Regions from separate parts of the Bacillus sp. SRL337 genome, predicted to be linked through region 4. Evidence: riboswitches for the same ligand, from Rfam matches in the RefSeq annotation. Region 4 holds a riboswitch; each other region holds the start of a gene.
The links. Region 4 has a riboswitch for S-adenosylmethionine ahead of metK (methionine adenosyltransferase). Riboswitches for the same ligand answer to the same signal wherever they lie in the genome.

Region 1 (2,203 bases), 1.6 Mb from region 4:
TTAATAGAGTGAGAGTTGTGAAGGGTTCTTAATGATTTTACGCTGCAGAATCAACCTTCTGCCCAATTCGATTGCCTCTGTTTTTGCCTTTATTCTTTTTGTCTTATTTTCAATACCGTCAAGATCTGCCACATGGGAAAGCCCGATTGTACGACGGATTATTTCGCAGCCCGCAAAACCAATTGAGTCTTCGAATATTTCAGCCAGGATATGATCGAGGTATCCTGTGGTTGTAGAATAGGTCTCTTGGTTATGTTCCTTCCATAAGTTGGTGAACTCAGAGCAGAAAACCTCCCAAGTTTCGGAAATGATTTGAAGTCTGCCGGCATGGTCATCTTTGGGAAGCGACAAGGAATTCAGCAGGATATTAGCAAAAAATTGTCCCACATCAAATCCGATTGGCCCATAAAACGCAAATTCAGGATCAATAATCTTTGTATCGTCTTCCCTGACAAAGATGCTTCCGGTATGAAGGTCACCATGCAGAAGAGCATCGGCTTGGGTTAAAAACTTTCTTTTCAATTTTCCTGCTTCAAGTCTTACGACAGGGTCATCCCAAAGAGCCTGAACCTTTGCCTTCAGTTCGTCTTCAAAATCATTGCTGTCATGGTCGTGAAAAGGGTCGGTGAACACAAGGTCCTCCGTGATCTTGCATAATTCCGGGTTGATAAATCTGCCGACCAGCTCTTTCTTTTCTCCCCCGTTCAAGCCAAAATCAGATGTGAAAAAGAGAGTCTTGGCAAGGTAAAGACCAATGTGGGTCGGTAAAAGCGGGAATTCCTCCCCATCTATCAAGGCCTTCCTCAATATCTTGTAACTGGATAAATCCTCCATTACCGTCACAGCCAGTTCCGTATCTGTATAAAATAGTTTTGGAACAGACTCTGGGGTGAATTCACTGTACTTCTGCAATGCGCTGCTTTCAATCTGGGCACGCTTCAATGTAAGCGGCATGCTTTCGCCGACGACTTTTGCGTAAGGAAGCGCCTGCTTGATGATGATCGATTTTTCGTAAAGATTGGTCCCAATCCTGAAAACATAGTTCAGGTTTCCGTCCCCGATTTCACTGCAGAATAATTCGTCATTTTCATTGAAGAAGCCTAATGCCTTTGCCAAATTCAGGGCGCTTTCTTCTGTCAAAGGATAATATCCGTTAGGTTTTACAAGTGCCATTCTATATTCCTCCTTGGTTAACAAGGCTTTTCAGCAAAGTAAAAAGCCTCTTTCATTCAGAAAGAGGCTTGAAGACATGAGACTTCGCACCTCTTATCTGCCAGAAAGATTCCTCTTTCTGTTGGAAGTAGCACCGTGCTGTCAGGTTGCATCAAGCGTTTATTTAAAAACGCTCCAGTCTCGCTGGTGACAGTCGGTTGCTGGGCTTCATCGGGCCAAATCCCTCCGCCTACTCTTGATAAGAGAATGTCCTATTTGATTTTTCTAAACATTTTTATTATTCCTGATAAACATTAAACTAAGTTTGGAGGCAATTGTCAACCCTTTTTTTATAAAACGATTTTCGCTCCAGTTGTTCGACTTCGCGGGTGGGGCAATAAGCTAAAAAAGAGGAAGTGTCCATTCATCGACGTTGTAAAATCTGCCCCGGTTGTGAACGAAACGCGACTAAATGACGTCCACATTTTAAAACAAGCCGCGATTCCGGCACTATCGAGACACAATTCAATTCTCAATGAAAATCGCAGCCCTGGTTGGTCTCGTTACGCGACAAACATCCCAACGAATCATAAACTGAGTCTTGATTCGTCAAACTTAATAAAGCTCCGGCCGGCGATCCTGGAAAATCGGGATCTGGTTTCGTACCTGCTTTACTTTTTCCAGATCAAGCTCGGCTGTGATAACGTCTGTCCCTTCGCCTGCTTCAGAGGTCACATCTCCCCCAGGGTCGATGATCATAGAATGGCCGGCGAATTCATTGTCCGGGTCACTGCCGCTGCGGTTGCAGGCTACTATATAGCACTGATTCTCGATCGCTCTCGCCTGAAGCAGCGTGCGCCAGTGACCTACTCGGGCCAATGGCCATTCGGCCACGACGTAAAGTACTTCTGCGCCTCCTGCTGTGTGCGTTCTTAACCATTCCGGGAACCGGATGTCATAGCAGATGAAGGCGGCTGAAGGAACTCCCTCAATTGTCACTGCCCCGCTGGTATCCCCTGCCGAAAGATAGTGGTGTTCATCCATCAGCTTG
Region 2 (2,203 bases), 1.5 Mb from region 4:
AAGGCATGGCTCATATCCATCACGACCAATTGAACTTCTGAACCCTTTTCCCGAAGGTATTTCTTAATGGTGCTTACTGAGCGGTTTGGAAGTATATCCAATGGCTCTCTAGTCTCCCCGTTAGCTATAATTAACTGGTACTTTCCTGCATTGGTATCTCCTTTGTACTCATCGATCGCAATCACAGGTGGGAGCTTTTCAACCTCTTTTAACTGAGAGGCAGAAATATGATCAAAACGCCTGATTACTGTGGCCTGAGATGTGCGGAACTGGCAGGCTGTATCTTTGAAGTTCTTCCCTTGAATCACCCGGAGGCCTAAGGCTTGGTTCCATTCAATGGTATGTCGTTGATACCGTTGGACAAAACGATTATCTTCGGCAAAGCGTTTGCCGCAGTGGCAGCTGTACCTCCGTCTTCGATAGAACAAGTAAGTAGTCCTTTCGAAGAGCTTAAGGTGTTGAATCTTTTGAAGACGATAATCATGTACCTTGGTCGTTTGATCACCACAAGCAGGACACATATGTTTCCTTTTGGGCAATTCAATATGCAGGTGGTATGCCTCCCCTATTTCCTCAGCTTTCAAAATCCTAACCTCTTCTAATCCAGGTAAAACCATGTTAAAATGCATGTACACGCAACTCCTATCTTTGTCTTGTTTCTAGTCAACTCAAGTGTAAAAGATTAAGGAGCTTGCGTGTATTTTTTTGCCTTAAAACCTACCCCAACAAATATAATAGAGCCCGGAAAAGGGAGATTCCTGATCACAGGGGGTTATCCGGTGAATGACCAAAATAGTAATTGAGATTCATATTAAGTAGCAGCAAAGTTTACGAAAAGAGCCATAAAAAAAGACAAATGAACACGTTCATTTGTCTTTTTAGACATTATTTTCTCCAACGGATGGATTGCATACTGTCATGAGGGTGACCACTCAACTGATTTTTGTAAAATGTATATTCAAGATCGGGTAACGATAAATCCAAAAGCTGCTCTTGGTTTGTCTTATATTGGTCCAATTTAATCAACTTTCTGATTAACTCGTTTCGCCGGTTTTCAACTGTTTCTTTTAATTCACCCATAAAAAAAAAAATTCCTCCCTATGAATTTATCTATCAAATGACAAGAAGAGGGAGATCATTCTTTTGGTGCTTCAACCTCAACTTATCTTCCAAGCAATCTGCCTGCAGGAATTAGCACAGTGCCCACGTTATACCGTGATTCTGCTGCTGAGGTTTCTCAGGGCCTGTCCCTCAACCTCTCTGGATAAGTATTTCCTTTTTATTACTTCTAAGTTTAAACTTACTATTCCGACCTGTCAACTAGAATTTAAGTCTATAACACATAATATTATTATGTAAACTTTAAATGCATTCACAAACGTTCCCTTATAGTGGATTCCCGATACCGCTGTAATAACGAGGTACCGAAAGAAAGGGGAGAAGTGATATGGGCAAACAAAAACAAGACTTCCAAGAAACAGCAGAGAAGGATGCCTCTTGATCTTGGTGATTTCTATCCTATCCTTCCCGCACGACTCCTCTTGTCATTATCGATCTCGAAGGCGGTTTTAGCATGAATATTTATCTGGTGACCATGAAGATGATGCTCATTTTGTGGGTGATAGTCAGTTTATTAATAACGCTGATAGAGGGACCGATTGTCGGGAAGTTAATGCCTTTGTTCGTCGGACAAACGGTTTCAATGAAGGATATAACTGAGTCTCTTGTTGCATGTGACAGACGGGACCAAACAGTTTAGAGGCTTTTGCAAATTTCCTTCACAGCTTGGTGCGGAATAGCCTTTTAGGTTGAGATATTGATTCCTCAACGGCAGCAAGAATAATGGTGCAGCTGATTCGTCAAGTCAGGAACAGGCAATACAATAAAAAAGTCCCCCGTGAACATTTTCTATTAACCCGTTCAGTACAGAGGGAGAAACCAATAAATTGAAAGGTAATTTGCGGTACAATTTGCATAGCATTTTGTATCGGCTTTTTTATCGGCATACCAATGGTTTTGAAGTTTTTTCGCTTATTGTGGCATACTGATTTGCAGGCCAATTTGCACTACCGCATAAATGTATGTGGTGTTGCAAACTGGTCTGCATTTTATGGTACAAATTTGTCCGCGGATTCGTTATTGCCAGATACACTAGATGGGAAGAGAAAGGGGGAGTAACGAGTGATAGAAAAAATAAGGGGAG
Region 3 (2,203 bases), 160 kb from region 4:
TTTCTATCCAGAAGGTGGAACTAATATACAAGAGACTTGAATAAGGGGATGAGCGATTGGAAAAAGAGATCTTAAGAATGATGGAAGAAGTCAATTTGAGATATCATTTGAAAGCAATAATGCCGGAGACACCTTTTGTGGTCGCTTTTAATAATGGGGTTGAGGTGAGGATGGTTTCCTTTGGAAAGAACATTGAACTCGCTGTGGGAAAAGGAGAGAATTACGAATCAGATTTTATAGTAGAAGGAAGCCCTGAACAAATTAGTGTGCTGCTTGACGGAAGGGAAAAGCTCACGGTCCTTTCGGGAAGGCAGGAAATATCTGTGATCGGTACGTACAGGGGATTATTATTTGTAGAATCCATCTTAACATTATGCAGAATTCATGATGCAGAGCCGGTAGTCATTTAGGAAGAACTTTTTAATGAAAATTGTTGACAGCAACAAAAAACCAATGTAAAATCACATTCAGAAGTAAAGATTACTTTTATCCATTAAAGGATTAATTGAATAAAGCGAATTACTTGCTCTTATCGAGAGAGGTGGAGGGATGTGCCCTGCGAAGCCCGGCAACCGTCAACTATGTTGAAATGGTGCCAATTCACACAAAGCTGTAGTGCTTTGGAAGATGAGAGAAAGGTGAATGATAAATTATCATGCCTTTCTGCTCATTGCAGGAAGGCATTTTTTATTTGAGGTTCATTCCTATCAGAAAAATGTTTAGGAATGTGTTGAACGCAAATAATAATACAGCAATGTTTACACAACGGCACTAAAGCCTACTAGTCTTATAGGTTTAGTGGAGAGAGGTGAGGTAAAATGATTAGTATTTCTAATGTGAGCAAGATTTTTAACAGTAAAAAGGGTGCCATATCTGCGGTGGATGATGTGAACCTAACTATAGATGACGGAGAAATCTTCGGGGTGATCGGTTACAGCGGTGCCGGAAAAAGTACACTGATCCGTATGTTGAACGGACTTGAAATCCCAAGTGAAGGGACAATCGATGTCAACGGCCATATTGTTTCACAGGTAAAGGGTCAGAAACTGAGAAACGCACGCCACGAAATCTCTATGATCTTTCAACATTTCAATCTCCTTTGGTCGAGGTCTGTCAGGGATAATATTGCATTTCCTCTGGAAATTACTAAGGTTGCCAAGGAAGAACGAAATAGGAGAGTCGATGAGCTGATTGAACTGGTTGGTTTGAAAGGGCGGGAGGATGCTTATCCTTCACAATTGAGCGGCGGCCAAAAGCAGCGTGTTGGAATTGCCCGGGCTCTTGCCAATAATCCAAAGGTCTTGCTATGTGATGAAGCGACTTCAGCACTTGACCCGGAAACAACTGATTCCATCCTTGATCTTCTGGTAGATATCAATAAACGACTGGGATTGACGATTGTCCTGATTACCCATGAAATGAAAGTGATTCAAAAGATCTGTCACCGGGTGGCTGTCATGGAAAACGGGAAGGTAGTCGAATCGGGGAATGTACTGGACGTTTTCAGGAACCCGCAGCAGAAGATCACTCAGCGTTTTGTAGGGGAAGTGTCCGAAACTGGAAACACGAAGGATGCCATTGAAAATCTCATTTCGCACTATCCAGAAGGAAAAATTGTCAAACTCACATTTGTTGGGGAACAGACCGAGCAGCCGCTCATTACGAGCTTGATCAGGAACTTTGATATCAACGCCAATATCATCCAGGGAAGCATTTCCCAGACACAGGACGGATCATACGGCACGTTGTTTATTCACTTAGCTGGTGCCGATGAAGAAGCAGCAGTTGAGTACCTGAAGAAACAAACAGTTGGGATTGAGGTGATTAATCATGATTGAAACTCTCTTTCCAAACGTTGATGGAGAAAAAATGTGGGAAGCGACCCTTGAAACCCTGTACATGACAGGAATGTCTGTAGCTATAACACTAGTGCTTGGAATTATTCTTGGTCTTTTATTATTTTTAACCTCCCCTAATAACATTTGGGCAAACAAGGCAGTTTATGCCGTAACGAGTGCAGTAGTAAATGTCTTCCGTTCAATCCCGTTTATTATTTTGATTGTGCTGTTGATTCCGTTTACGAAGTTCCTTCTAGGGACGATCCGCGGAGCCAACGCAGCGCTTCCTGCCCTCATCATTGGGGCTGCACCCTTCTACGCCAGAATGGTGGAAATAGCCCTTAGGGAAGTGAATAAGGGCGTCA
Region 4 (2,203 bases):
CATCTTGATGATTCCTGCAGGACGAAGATCAAAATTGTTACTTACCGCTTCAATCAAAGCATCCTCGGAAACAGTGCCTGTACCGAAAGTATCGATAGAGATAGATACAGGTCGTGCTACACCGATTGCGTAGGCAAGCTGAACTTCACACTTATCCGCAAGGCCGGCAGCTACGATATTTTTCGCAACATAACGTGCAGCATAGGCAGCAGAACGGTCAACTTTCGTTGCATCTTTACCAGAGAATGCACCGCCGCCGTGACGAGCATATCCGCCGTAAGTATCAACGATGATTTTACGGCCGGTAAGACCTGCATCCCCTTGAGGTCCTCCGATTACGAAGCGTCCTGTCGGGTTGATGAAATATTTTGTTCCTTCATCGATGAGTTCTTTCGGTACAACTGGGTCAATGACATATTCTTTAAGGTTTCTTTGGATACGCTCCAGGGAAACCTCTGGATGATGCTGAGTGGAGATGACGATTGTGTCGATGCGGACAGGCTTGTCATTTTCATCGTACTCAACCGTTACTTGAGTTTTTCCGTCTGGACGAAGGTAAGGAAGAACATCGTCTTTTCTCACTTCAGTCAGTTTACGGGAAATTTTATGAGCTAATGAGATTGGAAGAGGCATAAGCTCTTTTGTTTCATTACAAGCAAAACCGAACATCAGGCCTTGGTCACCAGCGCCGATTGCGTCGATTTCTTCATCGCTCATTTGTCCTTCACGTGCTTCAAGGGCCTGGTCAACACCCATCGCGATATCTGCAGACTGCTCATCAATGGAAGTCAGTACTGCGCACGTTTCAGCATCGAAACCATATTTCGCGCGTGTATAGCCAATTCCTCTGATTGTTTCACGGACAATTTTAGGAATATCTACGTAAGTACTTGTTGTAATTTCTCCAGCAACTAAAACCAGACCAGTTGTAACAGACGTTTCACATGCTACACGTGCATTCGGATCATTAGTTAGAATTGCATCTAGGATTGAATCGGAAATTTGGTCACAAATTTTATCTGGATGTCCTTCCGTTACGGACTCAGATGTAAACAGACGACGTTTTTTTGACATCGGTGTTCCTCCCTTTTAGAAAAAAATAATTTTACAGAACAGGTTTCAGGGCTGTTCTCCAATTGCAATCACGGTACTCATTCCCTTAGTAGTATGAAGTAAACATCAGCATTTTATCAAAAGATTCCAGCTGAGATCATTCCAATAAAAAAAACCTTCCCATCTAAATAGAGGAAAGGTTGTGATTAATCCGCGCCTTTCACTCTTATTGATCAAGGGAACACCTTGCATCAGATTAGCACCTTTGCTTTTAGGTATTGCTTTTCCTAAAAGCAGGTTGCTGGGTTTCATTGGGGCTGTCCCTCCACCAGCTCGGAATAAGAGTATCCGTTCAATGGTCAATATTAACTTACATTAGCGAAACGTGTCAACAAAATAATTTAATACCAAATATTCTGGCTAATCATGTAAAAATTCAATTATTCCTTACAGTATGCGGGTTTCACTGCCAAAGTGAGTAAATCGTTAAAAAATGTGAGCTTATCCACTTAAATTCACGCGAAACTTCCTATATAATAGAAGAACCATTTTGAAAACGGTAACATTTATGCATTCTCGTAATAGCATAACTTAATAAAATTATTCCTCTTTCTGAAGAATAGAGGTTCTGTTCCTTGATTTAAAGACTAATCCATTAATGCAGCCATGATCTTTTCAAAAGGACAAATGTAACAATTTTTTTAAAAAAGATTAATTAGTATAGACTAATCGTTTAATTGTGTTATACTATTTTTGAGAAACAAAGGGGTATCTAAATAAGAGCTCTCCTTTTAGTAGGGGATGATTAAGAGGAGAGCGATAAATAAAGTACAAAGGAAGGTTAGTTACTATGACTTCAGTTAGCCTGTCTAATAAACTAAATGAATTACTAAATGGAAAAAATATCAAGGTGCAATTATCCGTGCCTCAATTAGTTGAGAAGGTTTTGAATCGGAACGAAGGAATCCTGACTAACACAGGTGCTGTCCGTGCAGAGACAGGCAAATATACTGGCCGCTCTCCTCAGGATAAATTCACTGTTGAAGAACCATCTACAAAAGATAAAATCGAGTGGGGTCCGGTTAACCAGCCGATTTCCGCAGAAAGCTTTGATAATCTTTATAATAAAGTGATTGAGTACTTACAAGAA

Region 1: it holds a riboswitch for S-adenosylmethionine, as region 4 does, so the genes downstream of both, mtnK (S-methyl-5-thioribose kinase) here and metK (methionine adenosyltransferase) in region 4, are expected to answer to the same signal.
Region 2: it holds a riboswitch for S-adenosylmethionine, as region 4 does, so the genes downstream of both, fbpA (Fur-regulated basic protein FbpA) here and metK (methionine adenosyltransferase) in region 4, are expected to answer to the same signal.
Region 3: it holds a riboswitch for S-adenosylmethionine, as region 4 does, so the genes downstream of both, AC4E8A_RS19410 (methionine ABC transporter ATP-binding protein) here and metK (methionine adenosyltransferase) in region 4, are expected to answer to the same signal.

Annotation. Positions count from the first base shown of each region.
Region 1 is NZ_OZ481793.1:2,114,187-2,116,389, forward strand. It holds gene mtnK (S-methyl-5-thioribose kinase) at 1-1,173, opposite strand; SAM riboswitch class I at 1,264-1,418, opposite strand; gene AC4E8A_RS10460 (carbon-nitrogen family hydrolase) at 1,768-2,203, opposite strand, start outside.
Region 2 is NZ_OZ481793.1:2,220,148-2,222,350, reverse strand. It holds gene AC4E8A_RS11125 (ISL3 family transposase) at 1-635, opposite strand, end outside; gene fbpA (Fur-regulated basic protein FbpA) at 886-1,080, opposite strand; SAM riboswitch class I at 1,160-1,271, opposite strand; gene AC4E8A_RS11115 (hypothetical protein) at 1,574-1,759, shown strand.
Region 3 is NZ_OZ481793.1:3,837,323-3,839,525, reverse strand. It holds gene AC4E8A_RS19415 (hypothetical protein) at 57-410, shown strand; SAM riboswitch class I at 527-634, shown strand; gene AC4E8A_RS19410 (methionine ABC transporter ATP-binding protein) at 819-1,838, shown strand; gene AC4E8A_RS19405 (methionine ABC transporter permease) at 1,831-2,203, shown strand, end outside.
Region 4 is NZ_OZ481793.1:3,674,464-3,676,666, forward strand. It holds gene metK (methionine adenosyltransferase) at 1-1,074, opposite strand, end outside; SAM riboswitch class I at 1,277-1,398, opposite strand; gene pckA (phosphoenolpyruvate carboxykinase (ATP)) at 1,904-2,203, shown strand, end outside.